DNA from 2 places in the Thiomicrorhabdus aquaedulcis genome. Region 2 is predicted to be linked to the other one. Evidence: riboswitches for the same ligand, from Rfam matches in the RefSeq annotation. Region 2 holds a riboswitch; the other holds the start of a gene.

Region 1 (12,245 bases), 690 kb from region 2:
CTGCTGGGCGATGGCCAGTCGGGACAAATTCAAGAAATTGGCTTTACTCTGTACAGCGAACTGTTAGAACGCGCTGTTAAAACGTTAAAATCCGGCAAGCAACCCGAGTTTAATCGGGCGTTACACACCGGCTCTGAAGTGGATCTGGGTATTCCTGCGCTTATTCCAGAAGATTACCTGCCCGACGTGCACAGCCGTTTGGTGTTTTACAAACGCTTAGCCAGCGCCAGCAGTACGCACGCACTGCGTGAGCTTGAAGTTGAAATGATTGACCGCTTTGGTTTGTTGCCACAACAGGTTAAAAACCTGCTGGCGGTCACGCACATTAAATTGCAAATTGAACCCATGGGCATTATTAAACTCGACGCTTCAGAGGCGATGATTCGTTTTCAATTTAACAGCCAACCCGACATTGACCCGGTTAAACTCATTAAACTCATTCAATCACAACCCAAGCAATACCAGCTTAAAGGGCAAACAGAATTAAAATTTTTAGATACAATGCCCACCCTAGAACACCGTATGGCGGCAATTGATTACACCTTACGTAGCATTAAACAGAATTAAAAACCCTTAAAGACCCTTAAAGGCTGACTATTATGAACAACATTACCACTCCCACGTTTGCCATGCCAAGATGGGTGTTTGTAGGCTTAATAAGTCTACTCACTTTAACGGTCTTTAACCCAGCGCACGCGGCCGAAAACTACAACATTGAAGTGATTGTGTTTGAAAACTACACTCAAAAAGCCTGGACTGAAGAAGTTTGGCCAGCCGACGTTGAACAGCCTTCTACTCAAAACAGTGTGTCGCTCTCGCAAATCGGCAGTGCGCCATTAGGCATTGGTCAAGCACCCAAAAACCTTACCCAAGTGGTCAGTAAAATGAGCGGTTCACAAGGGTATAAAATTCTGTTTCACCAGGCCTGGTCACAAACTGCAGGCAACTCGTCTAAAAGCCCCAGTGTAATCATTAACGCACCAGCGCAAACTGGCTCGCAATTAAACGGCACGGTTAAACTGTACAAAACTCGCTTTGCCCATGTAGCCGTTGATTTAACGTTAGATAAAATTATTCCCACTCGCATACGCGATGATTTTGCACGCCATCAAAAAATTTCGGCCAACCTCTTACCAACTCATTGGCGTTTTAATTTAAAAGATGCCCGAAAAATAAAACCTGGCGAACTGCATTACATTGACCACCCGCAGTTTGGCGTGTTGGTGCAAATCACGCCCAAAAGCTGATGCGCTTTAACCACTAACCCGCTTTAACGCCAATGCGTCGTTCTCATTACCCCATTTATAATTTTTAAGCGCATGTGCTTATACCTAACATAGGTATGTGCGTATCTATTTTTTAAACGAATAAATTGAATAATACGAATTAACTGTGTTAGTATAATAGTATTAAAGCCATTTAAAAACTACAAAAATCAACCATCGTTATAAAAAAATTTTATAAAAAATGGCTCATCTTAGCGCAAAAAACCCTCAAAAAAGCCTTAAATCTCCACCTTAATTGTACTTATCTTGTACAACTTAAATGGGTTCTAACTGGTAAAAAATAAATTTTAAAAATAGTTATTTCTGCACATTAGTACGTAAATTAATATAATTATTTACTTAACCAATTGGTTCATTTTCGTTGTTACTTCGCTAATTTATTTAAAAAAATATAGTTTTTTACCCTGAAATCACCCTTTAAGGTGATACGCTCTCACCCTTTATTAGCTACTATTATTTAAAAACATTAATACTTTTTAATGCAGATTTTTGCTAGAAAAAAAAGGTGTACACGTCATGCAACAGGCAAACCAGACTACCTTACAACCCATAAAAAATACTTGGTCTGAACCCGACATTGAAGACGATGCGGTCTTTTTGCAAAAAGTGGTTCATATTCAATCCTGCCTAATTAACGGCCACAGCTTAGAGGCATTATTGCACCAAGAAGTGCCCTTTATAGAACAAGTCACTGGGTGCAAACTTGCCATTATTTGTTTAAATCACCATCATCAATTGCACTTTGAGTTTGTGTTAGATCAAGAAAGACAACTGTTAAAAAATCTACGTAAAATCAACGCTAAGCCAAAACACTTTAGTTTAAAAAACTTTATTCGTCTTCACGGTTTAAAGTTAAATAATCATAAAGGGCATTTTATATTAAGTTCGTTAGAAGACTTTTTTGACGGCGACATACCACGCGCTCAATGCCAAGAACTTGAGGCCTCAATGGGTTTTGAAAGCGCGGTGGCGTTTCCTATTTTTAGTTTTGCCGAACAAAAATTTGGCTGCGTTGTCTATATTTATCAACACAATCACACGCCAAATTTAGTTAATTTATACAAAATTACAGCCATGTTACAGCTTATTTTTAGACCCTTGTACGATGAGCAAAACGATGCTTTTTATTCAAAGTGTATCTGCGTCAATACCGATACACCAGAACTCACGCAAACCGAACAAAAGGTCATTAAATGGGTGTTGTCTGGCACGCCCTACCCGCAAATTGCCAACGAACTGTGCGTTAGTCTTAATACCGTTAAAACCCATGTAAAAAACATTTTTAATAAATACAATGTTAATTCAAAACTTGAGCTTTACAACTGCGTCAACAATCACAATGGTAATGGCAAGGGCGAAGTGTTGGACATGAAAAAACAGGGGCTGTAAACACAGCCTTAAACGTAACCGTAACCGTAACCTTAAACCTCATGATGCCAAAAAGGCGAACCCAAGGTAGGCGTACTCGGACTGGCGGTATTACGTTGCGCCATAGGGCCCGCTAAATATCCGTTACGCCCCGATTTAACCGCTTGCGCAAACGAGGTCGCCATTCTGACCGGCTCTTTAGCGTGCGCCACGGCGGTATTGAGTAACACCGCGTCCAACCCCATTTCAAGTGCTTGACAGGCGTGCGACGGCAGGCCAATCCCCGAATCGACAATTAAGGTAATCTGCGGAAATCGATCGCGAATCGCTTGTAACGCATAAGGGTTAAGCAAACCTTTGCCGGTTCCAATGGGCGAACCCCACGGCATCAAAACTTTGCACCCAAGCTCCACCAAATGCCGCGCAATCACCAAATCGTCGGTGCAATAGGGCAAGACTTTAAAACCGTCTTTTAGCAAAACCTCGGTGGCTTTTACCAGATCAATCGGGTCGGGTTGCAAATTATAATCGTCACCCACCAACTCTAATTTAATCCAATCGGTTTTAAACAGTTCGCGACTCATCTGCGCCATGGTCACCGCTTCGTTTACCGAATGGCAGCCGGCGGTATTGGGCAGTAAATGCAATCCCAACGCTTTAATAATGTCCCAAAACGCCTGACCACCGCTGGCGGCCGGGTTTTGACGACTCAGCGAAAGCGTCACCACCTGTGCGCCTGAGGCCACAATGGCTTGCTGCATAATCTGCGGCGAAGGATACAACGCACTGCCTATAAATAAACGACTGCTTAACAAGGTGCCGTAAATATCCAAGCCGTCCTCGTTGGCTGTGTTTAACTCTGTATGTGCGTTGATTGCGGTTTGTTTATGTGCGGTCAATGTCATTAGGTTATTAACCTCCTTGAATGGCGCAAATTACATCAATTCGATCGCCCTGCGTAAGCTGAGTGTGCGCGTGTTCGGATTGCGGTAAAAAACGATCGTTTAATAAAATAGCGTACGGAGGCTGTGCGCCGTAGTGCGTCAGCGCGACGGATAATTGAGTGTCACACCCCAACTCAACCGGTTGATTATTAACCAAAACGTGCATAGCTAAACTCCGTAAACTGCAACAAATCCCGTAAAGAATCATCTTGAATGCCTTGCACAATCTGCTTGCAAGCTTGCACCATCAGTGGCGCTAATAAATAGCCGTGACGGTACAATCCGTTCACACTCACGGTGCGATTTTGCACCACAATACGCGGTTCGTTATTCACATAAGTCGGTCTAAGACCGGCGTCCATGCTTAAAATTTCGGCCTCGGCAAATCCGCTGTGCACGCTAAAACAAGCCGACAACAACTCCAACGCCGAACGCACTGTGGGCAAGCGTAGGTCTTGTGATTCTAACTGCGTGGCACCCACCACAAACACCCCATTGGGCTTGGGAGCGATATACAACGGATAACGCGGATGCATTAAACGAACAGGCCTGGTTAAATGCACCTGCGGCGCGTGCAAACGAATCACCTCGCCGCGAACCCCCCGTAATTCACAATGAGCTTTGGCAATGCCGCTCATTGACGCTGGCACGGCGTTTAATGGCTTTGCCCCCAAACCCCGGCAATCAAACACCCAGTCGAACTGTGGCAGCGGGGTGTGATTTGCACTATAACCCGTTGCGGTTAATGCGATGGTTTGTTGGGTGTGCCAAGTTACCCCCAGCGACACCAACTCGGTTTTAAGCGCCAGCAGCAGCCCGCGATTGTCCAACTGGCCTTCGTTGGGTAAAAACACTCCGTGGCTAAAACGGCGGTTAATGCCGGGCTCTAGCTCTAAAATATCTTGGGCGTTTACCAACGTGTAATCGGTGCTTTTTAAGCGCGTTTTAAACTGTTGTAAATCGCCCATGTCTTGCTCAAACGCCAACACCAAACTGCCTTGTTGCTGAAAAAACACCGGCGTGCTCAGTTGCGCCAAAAACTCTGGCCACAAGCGCAAAGCGCGTTCGCCCATGTGCATAATGTCAATCGACGCATCGGCTGATTCAGCTGCGGGTGATAACATCGCCGCCGCCAACCAACCCGCACTTTGCGTGGCGTGACCATCGTCTTGGTCGTATAACGTAATATCGCAGGCCTGGTCAACGTCTTTGGCTAAACTTACCGCCAACATTCGTCCGACCAGGCCTGCGCCTAAAATGGCAATGTTTGGCTTACTCTTTTGGTTAAGATTGGCCATCATTACGCTTCCTTTTGATAAATCTCACTGCCCGCATCGCGAAACTGTTGCGATTTTTCTTTCATACCCAATTGAATGCTCTCAAGCGAAATTTCGGTGATATTTCCTTCATTGGCCACCTTAACGCGCTCTTGTTCGGCCGCGTAATCACGGACTTCTTGGCTGATTTTCATCGAGCAAAACTTAGGCCCGCACATCGAACAAAAGTGCGCTACTTTGCCCGACTCTTGTGGAATGGTTTCGTCGTGGTACGCACGCGCACGTTCGGGGTCAAGTCCGAGGTTAAATTGGTCTTCCCATCTAAATTCAAAGCGCGCTTTAGACAAAGCGTTGTCACGAATTTGCGCCCCAGGATGCCCTTTGGCCAAGTCACCGGCGTGCGCGGCAATTTTATAGGCCATCAACCCTTCTTTTACATCGTCTTTATTGGGCAAGCCCAAATGCTCTTTTGGGGTGACATAACACAACATGGCGCAACCGTACCAACCAATATTGGCCGCCCCAATCGCCGAGGTAATATGGTCGTAACCGGGTGCAATGTCGGTCGTTAACGGCCCTAACGTGTAAAACGGCGCTTCACCACACACTTCTAATTGGCGCTCGACGTTTTCTTTAATCATGTGCAAAGGAATGTGCCCAGGACCTTCAATAATCACCTGCACATCGTGCTTCCAGGCTAGGTGCGTTAGCTCGCCTAACGTTTCTAATTCGGCAAACTGTGCTTCGTCATTGGCGTCGGCGATTGAGCCGGGGCGCAAACCATCGCCCAACGAAAAGCTCACATCGTAGGCCTTCATAATCTCGCAAATGTCTTCAAAATGGGTGTATAAAAAACTTTCTTGATGATGCGCCAAACACCATTTGGCCATAATAGAGCCGCCACGCGACACAATACCGGTCACGCGCTTGGCGGTCATGGGAATGTAGCGCAACAGTACGCCAGCGTGAATCGTAAAATAGTCCACTCCCTGCTCGGCTTGCTCAATTAAGGTGTCGCGAAAAATCTCCCAGGTTAAGTCTTCGGCCACGCCATTAACTTTTTCAAGCGCCTGATAAATCGGCACCGTGCCAATTGGCACCGGTGAGTTACGCATAATCCATTCGCGGGTTTCGTGAATGTTGCGCCCGGTAGATAAATCCATGACCGTATCTGCGCCCCATTTGGTCGCCCAGACCATTTTCTCAACCTCTTCAGGAATAGACGAACCCACCGACGAGTTACCAATATTGGCGTTTACTTTGATTAAAAAATTACGGCCAATAATCATCGGTTCTGATTCGGGGTGATTGATGTTATTGGGAATAATGGCGCGGCCACGCGCCACTTCGTCACGCACAAACTCGGGGGTAATGTCTTTTGGAATGCTCGCCCCAAACGATTGCCCACGGTGCTGCTGTTTAAGCAGGTCATCGCGCACTTGCGCACGTTGCATGTTTTCACGAATGGCAATGTACTCCATTTCGGGGGTAATGATGCCTTGGCGCGCGTAGTACATTTGGGTAACGTTTTTGCCCGCTTTGGCACGTCGTACCGTGGGCAAGTTTTCAAAACGGATGTGATCCAGCCCTTGATTGGCCAAACGTTCTTGGGTAAATTTTGAGGTCACCGAATCTAACACTTCGGTATCTCCGCGCGCCTCTATCCAGGCCTGGCGAAGTTTGGGCAACCCTTGGTAAACGTCAATAGTAATCGCAGGGTCGGTATAAGCTCCAGAGGTGTCGTACACGCAAACAGGATCGTTGTGCTCGTACACCGCTTGATCTTTTTCACCGCTAATGTACGTTGAACTGACAGTAATTTGTCGCATGCCGACTTTAATGGGGTGCAAAGCGCCATCAACGTAAATTTTTGCGAATTGGGAAACGATTGCCCAGACACGTTGTTAATAAACGCCTCGGCACTGGCACGACTTTCACGACGGGTTTGTTCTTTACTGGGTTTAATTTGGTTCATGGCTTGGCCCTTTTAAACATTAAATATAAAAGTAGGCGAAGCTCTAAAGACATGTGTAGAAAACTGAGCAAAAAACCCCGCTCACCTTGCCGTTAACCCATTCAATATAAATGCGTTTAACGGCCAAGTGGCGGGGTTTTTTGGGAGAAGTTGGCTAAAAAAACCAACTTAAATTCAATTGTTCCCTTCGCTGGTACTAACCAGATCAGGTTCTACGGATCCCGCTTGCGCGATCTCAGCCTAAAGGCACTCCGACAAAAAACGAATGCTGATTATAACCTGAACAACAAAATTTGCAAATTTTGCACGTTAACCAGGCCTGGTTAAACACATTATTCGTTTAAATCAAGTGATGTTTTTTGCTTTAACAGTATGATTTTACTTTGCATCTTATGCATTAAGCACACTGGGAAAATAATGGATACTTTAAAGTTACGCCGCATTGCCATTGACACATACCGCGAAAACGTCGCGTACTTACATCGTAATTGTGAAATTTATCAAAGCCAAGGGTTTCAAGCACTGAATAAAATAGAGATTTATTTAAACGGCGAAACTCAGCCCGTAGTGGCTGTTCTTAATGTGGTTGACGATGAAAAAATTACGGCTCTTGATCAAATTGGTTTAAGCGAGCAGGTCTTTGCCCAATTGGGTCAGCCAGAAGGTGCATTGGTTAAAGTTCGTCATGCTACTCAGCCTAAATCGCTGTCGTATGTGCACCGTAAAATTTCGGGTGACCGCTTAAGCTATCCAGAGTACTTTGAAATTATTCAAGACATTAATCATAATCGCTACTCTAAAATTGAAATTACTGCGTATTTGGTTGGTTGCGCCGAATCGGATATGGAACGTGAAGAAGTCTTGTATCTAACGCAAGCTATGGTCAATACCGGCGATACGATTCATTGGGACGGTGGAATGGTATGTGACAAGCATTGCATTGGGGGAATTCCCGGCAATCGAACCAGTTTAATTGTGATGCCAATAGTGGCCAGTTACGGTTTGTTAATGCCTAAAACCTCCAGCCGCGCCATTACATCGCCGGCGGGTTCGGCCGACACTATGGAGGTGTTTGCCAAGGTAGAATTGGACATTGTCAGCTTACAACGAATTGTAAAACAACACGGTGGCTGTTTGGTGTGGGGCGGCACAGCCAAGCTTGCTCCGGTAGACGATATTTTAATTGCAGTAGAGCGCCCACTCTCGATGGACTCTCCGGGTCAAATGGTGGCGTCTATTTTGTCTAAAAAAGTCGCCGCCGGCATTACTCATTTAATTATTGATATTCCTGTGGGCCCTACGGCTAAAGTGCACAGCTACGCTAAGGCCATGAAACTACGCAAGTTATTTGAATACGTAGGCGATAATATGGGCTTGCATTTAGAGGTGATGATTACCGATGGACAACAACCCATTGGCGCAGGCGTGGGCCCGGTTTTAGAAGCGCAAGATGTTTTATTGGTACTAAAAAATGACCCAGAAGCGTCTAAACATTTACAAGAAAAAGCCTTACAACTGGCGGGCAGAATTATTGAATTTGATGCCAAAGTACGTGCCGGCCAAGGGTATTACATGGCACGCGATATTTTAGAGTCGGGTCGAGCGTTAGAAAAATTTAACGCTATTTTGGATGCTCAAGGTCGTAACCATAGCTTGTTAACATTAGGTAATTTGAGTTTTACCGTGCTAGCTCCGCGTAAAGGTGTGGTGAGTGCCATTAATAATTTTGTGATTGCCCACATCGCACGCCTAGCGGGTGCGCCTATGGATCAAGGTGCGGGGGTTAAACTGCATAAAAAACTGGGGGACAGCCTTAAAAAAGGCGCGCCACTGTACACCATTTACGCTGAATTTGAAGCAGACTTTGCATTTGCAAAACACGCCGCCCAACAAGATTGCGGCTTTGTCATACAGTAACTTTTGCACGAAAAAAAACCCGTTTGCACGGGTTTTAATAAAGAGTTTAAATTAAATCTACCAGGCCTGGTCGATTTAATTTGATTTGATTTGATTTAATTTAATGTTTTTTCTTCTTAGGCGGCATTAAATCGGTAATTGTGCCTTCGGCCATCTCCGCCGCAAACCCTAGGGTTTCGGACAACGTTGGGTGAGGGTGAATGGTCAGTGCCAAATCTTGCATGTCTGCGCCCATTTCAATCGCCAACATTGCCTCGGCAATCAGTTCACCGGCGTTAGGGCCAACAATCCCGCACCCGAGCAAACGATGGGTTTGCGCACAAAACATCGCTTTGGTTAAACCTTCATCACGGCCTAAACTTAAGCTACGCCCTGACGCTGCCCAAGGAAACGCGCCCTTTTCATACTCAATGCCTTCGGCTTTAAGTTGCTCTTCGGTTTTACCCGCCCAAGCGACTTCTGGATCGGTGTAAGCCACCGACGGGATACTCATCGGCGTAAAGGCGCTGGGCAAACCGCATATAACCTCGGCGGCTACTTTACCTTCGTGCACCGCTTTGTGTGCCAACATAGGCTGACCAACCACATCACCAATCGCATAAATATGACCCACATTGGTTTCTTGGCGCTCATTTACTTCAATAAAGCCCCAGTCGTTAACGGCTACGCCGGCTTTGTCTGCGTCAATCAATTTGCCATTGGCTGCGCGACCTACCGCCACCAATACACGGTCAAAGGTGTCGGTTGCTGGGCAATTTTTGCCCTCAAACGTAACCACCAGGCCTGCATCGGTTGCTTCTACATTCGTCACTTTGGATTTTAAAAAGATGTTTTCGTATTTCTTTTGAATCTTTTTAAGCAACGGCTTGCTAATGTCTTTGTCAGCACCCGGAATAATCGTATCTCCTAGCTCGACCACGGTGATTTTTGAACCCAATGCATCGTACACTTGTGCCATTTCTAGCCCAATAATGCCCCCACCAATCACTAATAAACGCTTAGGAATCTCTTCTAACGCCAAGGCACCGGTCGAATCCATGACGCGTGGGTCGTCGTGCGGAATAAACGGCAGTTTAACCACGCGTGAACCGGCCGCAATAATGGCTTTTTCAAAGGCAATGGTTTTAACCGAGCCGTCGGCGGCGGTAACGCTTACGGTATTGGCCGAGGTAAACTTACCGTAACCCGTTACCACTTGAACCTTACGCGCTTTGGCCAGGCCTGATAAACCGCTGGTTAGCTTGTTAATCACGCCGTCTTTAAACGCTCTGATTTTATCAATATCAATCTGCGGCTCGGCAAAAGTAATGCCGTGCGCGCCCATCTCTTTGGTTTCGTTTAATATCACCGACATGTGCAGTAACGCTTTAGAGGGAATGCAACCCACGTTTAGACACACGCCACCAATCTGTTCAAAACGTTCAACCATCACCACGTTTTTACCTAAATCGGCTGCACGAAATGCTGCCGTGTAACCACCGGGCCCTGAACCTAACACCAATAACTCGCATTGCACATCGGCATCTGGTAAATCATCTGCCGATAATGCGGTGGATGCCGCAGCTGTTTGCTCTACTGTCCCTTGTGTTGCAGAGGCCGCAGTGGGCGTTGACCCCACACTGACTTCTACGTTAGCACTGACCGATTGAATATTAGCAATTTCCATTTTGCCAATTAAGGTGCCTTGCGCGACTTTGTCGCCAATGGACACGTACATTTCAACCACTTTTCCGGCGTGCGGTGCGGGTATTTCCATGGTGGCTTTGTCCGATTCCAACGTAAGCATGGAGTCGTCTTGAATCACTTCATCGCCGGCTTTAACCAACACTTCAATGACTTCTACTTGGGCAAAGTCGCCAATATCTGGGACGTGAATGTCTACTATACTGCTCATTAAATCTCTCCCAATTACAGTAGCAATTGACGTATATCGGTTAAATATTGGCCGACGCTGGTGGTAAAGCGAACCCCTTCTGCGCCATCAATCACGCGGTGATCGTATGACACACTAAAAGGCATAATCAGTTTAGGTTCAAAGGTTGTGCCGTTCCAAACAGGCTGCATTTTAGCTTTAGACAAACCCATAATCGCCACTTCTGGAACGTTAACAATGGGGGTAAACTGCGTGCCGCCAATCCCACCCAAACTTGAAATGGTAAACGTGCCGCCCGACATATCGGCTGGGCTAAGTTTACCGTCACGCGCTTTGGCCGAAATGGCCATTAAATCGCGTGATAGCTCATAAATGCCTTTTTTATCGACGTCTTTTACTACCGGAACCATTAATCCGTTGGGCGTATCAACCGCAATGCCAATGTTGTAATAGGATTTTTTAATTAACGCTTGGCCGTCAGCCGACAAAGAGGCATTAAAATGCGGGAAATCTTGCAAAGCCTTAACCACGGCTTTCATGACAAACACCAATGGGGTAAGTTTAACGCCTTGTTTTTCGGCGGTGGCTTTCATGTCCACTCTAAACTGATCCATTTGCGTAATGTCGCATTCGTCAAACTGAGTGACGTGTGGCACATTAAGCCAACTGGTGTGCAAATGCTTGCCCGATATTTTCTTAATGCGTCCAAGCTCAACGGTTTCGGTTGCACCAAACTGACTAAAATCAATTTGTGGCATAGGCGGAATGCCCATACCACTGTTGGCGGGTTGCCCAGTTTGACCGGCCTGACCAGTCGGATTTACCGAACCTTGCATAACCGATTTAACAAAGGCTTCAACGTCATTTTTTGAATACGGCCTTTTGGCCCAGAACCCTTAACGTGGGTTAAATCGGTGCCTAAAGTGCGGGCAAAAATTCGCACCGAGGGCGAAGCATGAAACTGCGCGCCCATGGATTGTTTGTTAATGGGTTTTGAGTCATTGACCAGGCCTGGTAAGACCGCCGGAGCAGAAGGCGCGGCGGCTTGCACAGCCGCAACAGGGGCAACTGGCGCAGCCGTTGCTGTTACGGCTGCAACGGGCGCAGACACCTGCGGTGTTGTTTGGGTTGTTTGCGCCGCGTCGTTTACTTCAATGTCGCACACATAGGTGCCTTGTTTTACCTTATCACCTAAAACGATTTTTAAATTACTGATAACTCCGTTAACCGGACACGGAATTTCCATGGTCGCTTTGTCCGACTCTAAGGTCATTAAAGAGTCGTCCATTTTTACCGTGTCACCGTTTTTAACCAACACCTCTATGACTTCGACGGTGTCAAAATCCCCGATGTCGGGAATGCTAAATTGTATTGTTGCCATGATCGTATTCCTTTGTCTTTACCTGCAAACCCAATAAAAGACTCATCGTATTCTTGACTGGGTTTGGGTATAAAAAGTGTTGTCTGTTCAAGCCCATTGCGTTAAGGCCGCTTATGCAAAGTTTACAATTGCTACTTTAGCGATAGGCGGCTCATATATTAGACGTGCAATGGAAACGCTCTTTGTCCACTCAAACCATATTGATTAATGGCTTTTGTAACCAA
Region 2 (12,245 bases):
ATGACCGCAGGGCGCGTGCCTTCACGGTAAGCCAGCATGGCTTGGGTAAATTGTTCAACCGGCATACCGGCGAGGGGCGGCATGGCTTCTAAAAACTCTTGACCGTTGGTGCCGTGACACGGCGCACATTGCCACGCCATGGCCTCACCGGTGGCCATCGGGTTTTGAGCTTCGGCGTGCACCACGCCACTGCTTAGCGTGCAGCTAAGCGCAAGGGTGGTAAATAAGGTGTTGTGTAATTTCATCATCGTATCCTTTATTGAGCCCAAACCCAGAAACCAACGGCAAAGAATTGAATAACCCAAAGAGCCATTATCCAAATTACCACCGTTCCCATTTTGTCAACCGTGGCGCTGGGGGTGTACACGCCGACGGTTTGTCCAGCTTTCCATGCAATGGTTAGGTAGTAGGCAAGCGTACCGCCGCCCACAATGGCAAAGGTTAAGAAAAACAGTCCGGTTGAATACCAGTCCATGACTATTTGTAGTCCATAAAGTTGTAGTTAAAGAAGTCGTTTAAAATGCCATAACGCAGCATTTCACGGCTAATGGCGACCACCAATCCAATGACCAACGCCATAGGCAATGCCATGTAGCTGCAAAACTTGGCTTCACCTTTTAAGCGAATCTGCGCCCAAACGGCATAAGAAATGACTGCAACACCACCCGCTATGCCCCAAAAAGAGGTGGCAAAGTCACCAGCGGTTTGGGGTAGGGTCATCATCCACGCTACGTACAATAAGGCTGAGATGACTGAACCGACTTTAATCCAAGTTTTTCCTAGGTTTGCCGCCCAGCTTAAGTAGGCCTGGTCGGCGTCGGCTCTAACCATTTTAAAGCGACGGTATGTCACCAACATGGCTCCGGCGACCGGAACTGCCATGCTGATAAAGAACGCAAAGCGCCATAGGTTGTAGGCATGCAAGGTTGAGCCAGAATAATCTAGGCTGTTGTTTTGCATGTACCAGGTTTTCCATAGCTCTGGGTGCAACATTTGCGAGGTTAAGCTGTGCATAATAAAACCCACTACCAGCATTAACGCCAAGCTTAAAATCATCGACCAACGTGATTTTGGCGTAAGGGTTTTGTCTTTGTTTTTACTGTTTTGAAAGTAGTAAAAGTACATAGCCCAGTAAGCCAAAATTAAGATGACAATAAATCCAATTACCCATTTTGCAGACAGTACGTTTGATGTGTACCAGTGTGGGTCGTACACCACTTGTACAAACAGTAATGGGGCAACGCCGACCACAATGGCTACGGAGACAGACACTTTAGCAATTTCAAGCATCGCCGCGGCCAGTCTGCGCCAATAGGGGTTGTTGCTAAATGAGCCAAAAATAGTAATGGCCGATGTGCCTAACATGAGTTGTACAAATAGAATGTGTAAGGCAAAGGTAAGCACCCCTAAGCCTACAAATATAATGGGGTAGGTGGGCACGCCTGCGGGGTTACGCAGGGCGTACATCATCTGGGTGACTTCTGCAATTTGTGCGGCATCCATTATTTGTTCTCCTGTAAAGAGGGTAGCAGAGCAACGTTATCGTCGGCAACGGTTTTAACCAGCGCACGTTCACGATCGGCAATTTCACTTTGAATCGCTGCGGTAACTGCCGGTTGTCCACCTTGTTTGTTTAGCACCAAGTAAGCTGATATGGATTGCACTTCGCTTTCAATCATCGGCATTTTAGGCATGTAGGCAATGTTGCCAGTGGTAAGGACACCGCGAACATAGCTTTCCATGCGCTCTTGCGTAATGTCTTGCGGAAAGTAGCGATGCAGCGGACGAATCCCGGTTTCGCTGGGCGAATGGCAGTTTGAGCAATAGGTCATGGCGATAAACTCTCCGGCTTGAATCTGATTGCCGGCGTTCACTTCTTTTAAGTGGTCAGGGGTAAACGGATGCGCTTTTAAAATGCCCACTTTTTCAATAATAGGCAACTGCGATTTAATGTCCATACCCGGCACATCACGACCAATAACTTGGTTTGAATAGACGTATTGACCTGCTACCCAAGGTTTACGCATGGATTCACGTGCGGTTTCTTCTGGCCATAAACCGGCCACCAAAAAAGTGACGGTCATAAAGCCGGCAAAACCCGCTACCAGCAGTTTGGGTTGCAGCATGGTAATAATAAAATAAGACAGTGTACCGGCCAATACAATCAGAATGCTGGGGCCAAAATAGTCGGGCAGACGGTTTTCCATTACCAACAACGCTTGGCTAGGCACCGAGGTTAAATACCATTGAAACAGTGCAGCACCCACAAGGGTTGAAATAATTCCCAACCAACCCAATTTACGGGTCATCTCTTTTTTAAAGGCGGGGTCTTTAATGCTGGCCACCACAATGCCGCCGACAATCGCGGTCATGGTAAACATAAAGGCCATGCGCATACCGGTTTGAATAAAGGTGTTGGTACCATAAAAACCGTTTAAGTAGCCGCCATCTTCAAACCAAGCCTCTTTGCCGGGCATCATCATAAACGACAAAATACCCACAATAATGATCATGGTGGCCAACGAAGCTGCACCAAAAATAACGGAGATTTTCATGTGGGTTTTTTTGTCTACTTTGCCTACCAAGTAGACAATCATGTAAACCCCAACCACCTCAATGACAAAGAACACCCATTCGGTCGCCCATTTCCACACAAACGAGTGAATGAGTGCGCCAATGCCATTAGGGCTGGCCACGGTGGTCGAATACCAAATACCCGGGCCAGTTATAGAGCCGGCGACATAAGTAAAGACCATTAAAAATAGTCCGTATTTTTTAACAAAGTCTAATAAATCGTCGCGGTCTTCTTTGTAGGCGCGATGCGATAAATAGGCAAATAACAATGCCGCACCCACAGAGGTGTGCGAGGCCAGTACGTGAAACGTGGCAATAATTCCGACCACCCAGCCAGAACCCACGCCGGGTTCGTACCAAGTAGGATAGAGGCTTATTAAGTCCATGAGAATTTCCTTACTATAAGTATTGTTTATGTAGCATAAGTTAAACTTATGTTTGACGATATTTTAGGGAATTGCATTAGAAATGGTATTTAAAAAATTTTATTGATGGGGCTATAGTAAAACTTATGAGTGCAAAAATTTTACGATAATCTATTTAAATGCGTAATATAACGCACACAATAGACGTTGATTATGAAGAAATGATGAATTAACCAGGCCTGGCTGATTTAAAACAAGGGTTTTTAGGCTTTTTTGTGGAGTTTGCAGAGTATTGAAATAACCTTGAGCGGTTTGTCTGCGGTGGTTTTAGTGATAAATCGTGGGTTAATACAGCGGTTTAACGTTTATAAATAGAGACGTTAAACCGTAATGTTGCGACAGTGACTGCCGTGATTACCCTAATTACAACATGGCGGGCGTTGTTAAAACGTAAACTTGGGTTTGGCGTGCGCATTCACCAAAGGGGTTAAATCGGTTTCAAATAAAAACTCAGTTTCCCATTCGCTTTCGCTAATACGGGTAATTAATTGCGCGCTCATGGCAGGCGCTTGACCTACTACAACCGCTAAACGACCACCCAAATTTAGTTTTTCTTTGTAGGTTTGCGGTACCGCGTCAACCGAGCCGGTGAGCACAATCACGTCGTACATTTGCTCATCTGGCCAATCAAGACTGCCATCGCCTTCTTTAAATTCAATATTTTTAAAGCTGGTTAAGCGATTTTTAACAATGGCTTGTAAATCGGGGTACAGCTCAACCGTGGTAACGTGCTGGCCTAAACTGGCCATTAACGCGGTTAAGTAGCCGCTGCCGGTGCCAATTTCGAGCACGTTGTCTTGGCTGTCTATGTCCAGCGCTTGCAGTAACCGCGCTTCTACTTTGGGCGACATCATGCTTTGGCCATGCGCTAAAGGCAGTTCAATGTCGGCGTAAGCCAACGCCTCGTTACATTCTTCTACAAACAAATGGCGGGGCAAGTCCATTAGTAAATCCAAAATCTTAGGGTCAAGTACATCCCATGGACGAATTTGTTGTTCTACCATGAAAAAACGCGCTTGCTCTAAATTCATAAAAAGTTCCTTAAAATGAGGTTTGGATAAAAGTTGGATAAAAGCGGATTGTGACAAGTGTGGCTTTCAAACACGTTATTATATCCAAAATTAATAGCAAGGCTAACCCGAATTTGTTAAGCCTGGGCGATAACCCCCAAAATGACGCATAAACTCTGCATAAACAACCTATAAAAAAGGGGCATTAAATTGAACGCATTAACCCAATGGCTTAACACGCACATTGCCCCCGATAAGCAAGGTGAGTTTGCTCATGTAACGCAATGCCAAGCGATTCCTCAGGCCTTTGAAGACAGTACGCACAGCCTTTGGGCGCTTTACAGCCAGTCGTTAAATAAAGCTTATGTGTTAAAACTGTGCCGAGCGCAAGATTTAAAAAATTCGGTTTTTTGGAACGGCATGCATGGCTTATTTGGGCTAAATTTACCCCAACAGTTGGCAACTTTTAAGCACACTTATAAAGACATGGCGCGCTGGGGTTTGCTGAAAGTTCCGGTGTTGCACGCTTGCGGTAATGAACAAGCGCCTTTTGCCGGGTTTTTGCTAACCGAACGCATGCAAGGCAACGCGCTGCAAGCGCATCACGTCACAGCGCTTATGGTTGAGCAGTTGGCGCAGCATTTAGCGCAGTTGCATTTGCACACTCAGCGGAATTTTGGGGCGTTACATTTAGCCAATAACCAGGATGACAACGATAGCAAGGATAATAATGCGCTGGCCTGGCCTGGTCAGTTGTTTAATACCGTGCAAAACTTGCTAAGTGACGATGCGCAAGAACGTGCTGTGTGGTTGGCATTGCAAGCCAATTTGGCGCAGTTAAATGAATCGGTTTTTGTGCCGCTAATGGTGGATTTACGTTGGGATCAGTTTTTACAGCAAAACGGCCAGTTAACAGGCCTGGTTGATTTGGATGCGATGGTGTGGGCACCCAAAACCCTAGAGCTGGTGATGCTGGAATACCTGCTTACCCCTGCGCACGCTAAGGTGTTTATGCAGCACTACGGCCAAGTACACGATGTGCCCAATTTACAAAAGGTAAGGGGGTTGTATCGGTTTTTGCTGTACAAAATGCAGGTGTTAGGCTCGTGCAATTTACACGATTGGATGGCGCACCCGCACGTATTTGAGGTGTTTGATGCGTTTGACGTGCATGAGTGAGGTGGGTTGCGTGCTTGCAACGACGGCGGGTTAATTGGTTTTGGAGTGTTTTTTGTAGAGGTTTTTCCAATGCAAATAACCGTACACGGCCAACGCTAAATAAACGCTAAACATCACAATAGTAACGTAGTAACCGGTTTGCCAATACAGTGCAATGGCGGCCGAATCAATTATTATCCAATATAACCAGTTTTCGAGTACTTTACGCGCCATTAACACGGTGTTCATTACAGAGAATACCGTAACGGTGGCGTCTAAATAAGGCAAACGCACGTTTTCAAATGTGGCTAAATACCCACCAATCCCCACGCTTAACAGCACGCCCACACATACAAACGCAACATGAAACGGCCACGAGCGGGTTGAAATAACCAAGTTTGTTTGCGCAGGGGGTGATTGAAGCGATGTGACCGACGCTTGCGGTAATGGTGAATTTGCCGTGCGGGGTTTATGACCGCGCCAAATAATAAAACCGTACACCGCCATAATAAGGTAATACGCGTTAAGCAACGCTTGCATTGGCAGCAGGCCTGACCAAAACAGCCAGGTGTAAATCGCCGTGCTAATAAACGCCGCCGGCCAACACCAAATGGATTCTTTGGCGGCTAGAATAACGTACAGAATCCCCAAGCCTGCGGCCAACCATTCCCAGCCAGATTGCGCGGCAAGAGTGGCTAGTAAGTTGTTAAATACGCCATCAGTTGCAAGCATCAATTACGGCTTTTTCGCGGTCTGTGCCAATCAGTTTTATCACAAACACCGTTTGAGGTATCTGTTCTAAAACACTCAAAATCTCTGCATTAAGCGTGGTCATTACATCCACATAGTTACCATAAATATGGGTAGACATACTGTTGCGCTGCACGCTCACCAAAGGGTGACTTTCTAAACGGTCAATAAACGCAATAATGGGTTGGCAATATTGCTCTGTAAGCGGGTACATACTGATGTCGACAGAAATTTTCATAGATTTTCTCGTTTATATATTGAGTGGTTTGTTTGCGGTAAGCACATGTTAAAAGTACACGCGAGCCGTAACACCGACTTGCCTTGGGTCGCCTAGGCGATTGTATTCAGAAGGGTTAGTATAGGGCGCATTAAAGTCAAAATAAAAACCGCGGGTTGCGTAGGTTTCGTCAGTAAGGTTTTTGCCCCATACGTATACTTCGTAGTCTTTGGTTTCATAGCCTAAGCGTGCATTAATTAAGCGATAGGCATCCGATTGAATATTGTGGGTATTGTCAAAATAAAAACTATCAACACCTGTTACATCGGCTTGGGCAAAGTAACCTAATGCGTGGCGGTATTTTGCACCTACGTTAAGTTGATAGCTTGGCGCATGCGCCGCCTCACGGCCGCTAATGGTAAACCCTGAGTTTAGAGGAGTTCCGTTAACTTGAGTTTGCATTAAGCCTAAGCTACCAAACACCGTAAGCGAACGGTGCGCTCGCCATGAAAAATCACCTTCTAAGCCATAGCTGTTTGCGGAGTCAAAGTTTTCGGTGTAAAAAACATAATTGGTAAACGAAGATGGGTCATAGGTATAACCGTCCAGCTGTGGATTGCTTCTGTCCATGTAAAATGCGGTAATATTGGTTTTTAAGCCTAATGAGGCAAAGTCTGATTTTAAGCCCAGTTCATAGTTGAGTAACGTTTCTGCATCAAAGCGTAGATATTCATTTGATGTGCCAGACGGTTGGCCGGGATTGAAGCCGCCGGCTTTATAGCCGCGAGTGATGCCGGTAAACGCAGTATGGGTGGCGTTGTATTTATAACTGTAACTTACGTTTGCGCCCCATAAGGTTTCTTCAGGGGTGTAATTTTCGTTGTTGCTGTTGCTAAATTGACTGGTGTTTTGTTCAATCCGCAACCCGCCTGTTAAAGTGGCTTTGGGGGTCATTGCATAGTCTAACTGCCCAAAACCAGCGACTTTTTGCAAGCTAAACTCACTGCTTGATGTGGCGTAATACTCAGTATCGTTGGTTTCTTCAAGGTTTGAGCCATAAACGCCCATCAGCCAGTCGGTCGATTGTTTAAATAGTCGTGACGATTCGGTAGAGGTAAGCCTGATTTCTTGGCTTACGGTGCGTCGCATTTTGTCGTTGCGGTATGCACCGATTGAATCGGCTGTCCAGTCATCATCGTAACTGTACACCATGTCCGAGTTTGCCAAGCTGGTTTTGCTGGTAAGAACGTAATCGGGGTTGGCAGTGGACACGACTTTTACCGAGCCAGCGTTAGACAATTGAGTGTCTTTTCCGGGTTCGTTTGATAGAGTGGTAAAGCTGTTATCGCGTGCAAAGGCGTCGTAGCCATTGTTTAAATCGGCGTGAATCAGCGACACATCCACTAACGTATTTGGGTTTGGCGTTAAACGAAATTTGGCGCGCACATTAAGTTCGTCACGGCCGTTGGTGTCGGTTTTGTCTAACGTGTCGTTGGTTCTAAAACCGTCACTGCCGTGTTTAAATACCGAAATTCGGTATTGCGGAGCACCCTCTTTAGCGCTAAATGGTCCGCTGGTGACTAGGCCAAATTCTTTTAAATTGTCTTGTCCCAGGGTAAGTTCGGCCATGCCTTCTTCATGGGCGGTAGGGTCGTTGGTTTGAATGTTAACCAGCCCGCCAATGGCACTTTGGCCGTAACGGGTGTTTTGCGGGCCGCGTAAAACTTCGACTTGTTTAACGTCAAAAAGATTGCCGGTCATGCCAATGCCGCTAAAATCGATGTCGTCTATGGCAAAACCCACGCTGCTGTTGGGCGCGCCGGTGTATTCATCGCGTTCGCCCATGCCTCTAATTTGAATGTGACGCGCTCGTGAGCTTTGACCTGAATAGTTGACGTTGGGGGTTTTTAATAACACGTCATCAAAATGCGTTGCACCTTGGTCTTGCAGGTCGGTTTGGGTGTAAACACTCACCGAAGCAGGCATGTCTTGTTGTGCAGTTTCGCGCAGGTCGGCACTTACGGTTACTTGGGGCAGTTGTTCTGCGGCGTAAAGTGGCGTGGCAAGTGCGCTTATAAAAACGCTGGTAGAGACGCTGGCAAGCGCTAGGCTAAGAGAGCTGAGTTTGGGGCGATGTGTTGGCATGGTGGTTCCTTTTAATAAATAAAAGGACAGGTGCGCGCAACACAGGCAAAATGAGCAAAAGGGACGGTTTATAATCGTTAATATTATTAGAGCAATATTCAACGGTTACGCATGACGTTAATGCACGTTTGATGATGAGCGTTAGCCTGTCCCTACGCCAGTATGATCTGGATCAGGTTCATAGGGTTTTTCAGTGTACTGAAATCTCAGGCCATCGTATCTTGATACTAAGCCGCCCCTAGGCGTTGTAAATTTTGCATTATTCTATCGTATTGCCCGGCCAGTTTTCATTTAAAATTAACTGCTTGGTCAAAAAGTCTTGTTGTTACGCAGCAATTTAATGAGTTAAATTAAGTGAGTAATTAGAGTAAATACTTATGATAGACATCGCCCTTAAAACAGATATTGCGCAGCCTTTGGTGGGTAAGGCCATTTTAGAGCGGTTAAAGGATTTGGACGATTTACCGCATTTTCCAGACGCATTGGTTAAGCTCGAATACGCGTTAACCCACGATACTGAATTAAAAATACAAGACGTCGTTCATCTGATTGCGTTAGACCCGCGATTGGCGGCCGGTTTAATTGGCATGGTAAACACCGCTAAATATTCTATGGGCACGCAAATCAGTGATTTGTCCGAAGCCATTGTGCGCATTGGCATAAAAGACGTGCGAGTGATGGCGCACGCCGTAAACTACAAAACCAGTTTTAAAAGTAAGCCGCCGTTTAGCGAGGCGCATTTCTTAAAGCACGCTATGTTGTCGGCGTTTATGGCGCAAGCTTTGGCTAATGCATTGCATCTTAACGCCGGTGAGGCCTTTTTGGCCGGGCTTATGCACGATATTGGCATCTATCTAATGGCGGTTGAGAATCGGCCAGCGTATTTAGATGTTATTAAGCAGGCCGATTTTGATGTGGCTAAATTGCTGGCCGCCGAAACCGAGTTTTTTGGTGTGCAACACCCCATTTTAAGTGCGCGGTTGTTGCAACAGTGGAAGTTTCCCAAAGCTATTATTGTTGGGGTGGCGTTTCATCATGCGCCGCACAAAGCCCCAGACGAATTTAAAGCGTACGCGTATTTAACCTTTTTAGCCGAGCAAGCGGTTTTTAGGCTGGGTTTTGATAACGGAGTGGTCGATTTATCGCCCGAAGACCGTGCCAATCCAACTCAAACGTTATTAGCAGCGCTGGCGTACGTGGGGTTAAGTCTTGAACAATATGACCAACTGATTGAACGCGCACAATCCGAAGCGCAAGCCCTTGAAATGGCTTAAATAACCTTTGACCAGGCCTGGTCAAGTATCGAACCTTAATAAGTAATGTTTATATAGCGTCAAGAACGGTTAAATCATTAACCGTTCTAAATTAGAAAATGCTAAAATACCTAGCTAAATTTTAAGTGCGTTCGCGTCCCCTAGAACAATACAGAACATCAAAGAGAAGACATTCATGCCTATTATTACCCTGCCAGACGGTTCGACAAAATCTTTTGAACACCCTGTTTCAGTCATGCAAGTAGCACAAAGCATCGGCACGGGATTGGCAAAAGCCACGGTGGCAGGGCGTGTTAACGGCCAGCTTAAAGACGCCAGTGATGTGATTGAAAGCGATGCGTCCGTAGAGCTTATTACCATGAAAGACGCCGATGGCGTGCATATTATGCGCCACTCATGCGCGCACCTTTTAGGTCACGCGCTTAAGCAGCTGTATCCAAACATTAAAATGGCCATTGGGCCGGTGATTGAAAACGGTTTTTACTACGATATCGACATGGAAGAAAAATCGCCCCTGACGATTTAGCCAGTATTCAGGCACGCATGGAGGCTTTGGCCAAAACCAAGTACGACGTGGTTAAACAAATGACCCCGCGCGCAGAAGCCATTCAAATTTTTAAAGACCGTGGTGAAGACTATAAATTAGAACTTATAGACGGTTTAAGCGAAGAAACCCAATTTGGTTTTTACCATCATCAAGAATACATTGACATGTGTGTAGGCCCGCATCTGCCTAATATGGGTTTTATTAAAGCCTTTAAGCTCACACACGTAGCCGGTGCTTACTGGCGCGGTAGCTCAGACAATAAAATGTTACAGCGCATTTACGGAGTGGCGTTTGTCGACAAGCCCGCACTGCAAGACTATTTGGTGATGATGGAAGAAGCCGAAAAACGCGATCACCGCAAACTGGGTAAAACTTTAGATTTATTTCACCTTGAAGACTTAGCGCCGGGAATGGCCTTTTGGCACCCTAAAGGCACTACGTTGTATCGTGTGGTGGAAGAGTACATGCGTGGTCAATTGGTGGCCAACGATTACGAAGAGATTCGCACCCCGTATATTTTAGACCGCTCTTTATGGGAAAAATCGGGGCATTGGGACAAGTTTAAAAACAACATGTTTACCACCGAAACCGACAATCGTGATTACGCGGTAAAGCCCATGAATTGCCCAGGTCACATTCAAGTGTACAACCGCCATTTGCACAGTTACCGCGACTTGCCAGTGCGCATTGCTGAGTTTGGTACGGTTCACCGTAACGAGCCTTCTGGCACGTTGCACGGCTTAATGCGTGTGCGTTCGTTTACCCAAGACGACGCGCATATTTTTTGTACTGAACAGCAAATTAAACAAGAAGTGCAGGCGTGTATCGACCTAGTCTTTGAAACCTACGCCGACTTTGGGTTTGACAATATTGCGGTTAAGTTTTCAACCCGTCCAGAGCAACGCGTAGGGTCTGACGACGTTTGGGATTTAGCCGAAAGCGCGCTCGAAGCCACGCTAAAAGACGCTGGTTTAGACTACGATTTACAACCCGGTGAAGGGGCGTTTTACGGACCTAAAATTGAGTTTCAACTTAAAGACTGTATTGGACGAGTGTGGCAGTGCGGCACCATTCAATTAGACTTCTCTATGACGCAAGCCGAACGCTTAAACGCGGTGTACATTGGCAAAGATAATGAAAAGCATCATCCCGTAATGATTCACCGTGCTATTTTGGGTTCGTTGGAGCGTTTTGTAGGGATTTTAGTTGAGCATTACGAAGGCAAGTTTCCGACTTGGTTAGCCCCAATCCAGTTGGTAATTGCGCCAATTTCTGAATCACACAAAGAATATGTGATCGAAATCAGCAAAAAACTGAAAAAACAGGGGTTTAGAGTCGAATCGGACTTGAGAAATGAGAAGGTTGGGTTTAAAATCCGCGAACACACAATGCAGCGCGTTCCGTACATTTTGGTTGTAGGCGATCAAGAAGTGGCGGATGGAACACTCAACGTTCGTGCGCGTGGCGGTGAAAACCTAGGCAGCCTTAATGTTCAGCAGGTGATTGACATGCTCAACGCCGACATTGCTAACCTAGGTCGTGCAACTCAAACTAACTAATTTTTTAATCATTATTTAAGAAAATGTTTTATAAAACGGTTGAGTTACACAGATCACCAAAGAATTTTTTATAACTGGAGGATATTGCTATCGCAATTAAAAGAGGCCGTGGAAGACCACAGCAACCTGAAGCACCCAAAGATAACATCAATGAAGCCATTAGCGCATCAGAAGTTCGTTTAACGGACGCTCAGGGTCAGCAAGCCGGTATAGTTCCACTTAAAGAGGCGTTAGAAGCCGCGAGAGAAGCCGGGTTAGATTTAGTTGAGATTTCTTCTAAATCCACGCCTCCAGTCTGTAAGATTATGGATTATGGTAAATACCTTTACCAGCAACAGAAAAAACAGCACGAAGCTAAGAAAAATCAAAAGCAAGTGCAAGTAAAAGAAGTTAAATTTCGCCCAGGAACTGAGGAGGGAGATTATCAGGTCAAACTACGCAACCTGCTGAAATTCCTAAATAACGGTGATCGCGTCAAGGTAACCATTTGGTTCCGTGGTCGTGAAATCACCCATAAGGAACTGGGAATGAAGATGTTGGAACGTATTCGTGAGGACATTCAAGACGTTGCCGTCGTTGAACAGAT

What was found. Region 2 has a riboswitch for thiamine pyrophosphate ahead of EP181_RS02780 (TonB-dependent receptor). Riboswitches for the same ligand answer to the same signal wherever they lie in the genome.
Region 1: it holds a riboswitch for thiamine pyrophosphate, as region 2 does, so the genes downstream of both, thiC (phosphomethylpyrimidine synthase ThiC) here and EP181_RS02780 (TonB-dependent receptor) in region 2, are expected to answer to the same signal.

Annotation. Positions count from the first base shown of each region.
Region 1 covers NZ_AP018722.1:1,313,339-1,325,583, reverse strand. The annotation lists gene mfd (transcription-repair coupling factor) at 1-567, shown strand, start outside; gene EP181_RS06075 (CsiV family protein) at 600-1,247, shown strand; gene EP181_RS06070 (response regulator transcription factor) at 1,803-2,675, shown strand; gene EP181_RS06065 (thiazole synthase) at 2,708-3,559, opposite strand; gene thiS (sulfur carrier protein ThiS) at 3,567-3,764, opposite strand; gene EP181_RS06055 (FAD-dependent oxidoreductase) at 3,748-4,899, opposite strand; gene thiC (phosphomethylpyrimidine synthase ThiC) at 4,899-6,704, opposite strand; TPP riboswitch at 7,016-7,114, opposite strand; gene EP181_RS06045 (thymidine phosphorylase family protein) at 7,268-8,767, shown strand; gene lpdA (dihydrolipoyl dehydrogenase) at 8,868-10,661, opposite strand; gene EP181_RS12870 (2-oxo acid dehydrogenase subunit E2) at 10,676-11,476, opposite strand; gene EP181_RS12865 (biotin/lipoyl-containing protein) at 11,461-12,021, opposite strand; gene aceE (pyruvate dehydrogenase (acetyl-transferring), homodimeric type) at 12,180-12,245, opposite strand, start outside.
Region 2 covers NZ_AP018722.1:619,171-631,415, forward strand. The annotation lists gene EP181_RS02745 (c-type cytochrome) at 1-245, opposite strand, end outside; gene EP181_RS12180 (hypothetical protein) at 257-475, opposite strand; gene EP181_RS02750 (hypothetical protein) at 478-1,503, opposite strand; gene EP181_RS02755 (cytochrome c) at 1,503-2,960, opposite strand; gene EP181_RS02760 (protein-L-isoaspartate O-methyltransferase family protein) at 3,383-4,030, opposite strand; gene EP181_RS02765 (phosphotransferase) at 4,220-5,188, shown strand; gene pnuC (nicotinamide riboside transporter PnuC) at 5,219-5,899, opposite strand; gene EP181_RS02775 (hypothetical protein) at 5,886-6,155, opposite strand; gene EP181_RS02780 (TonB-dependent receptor) at 6,204-8,279, opposite strand; TPP riboswitch at 8,411-8,529, opposite strand; gene EP181_RS02785 (HDOD domain-containing protein) at 8,657-9,553, shown strand; partial or broken gene thrS (threonine--tRNA ligase) at 9,729-11,659, shown strand; gene infC (translation initiation factor IF-3) at 11,755-12,245, shown strand, end outside.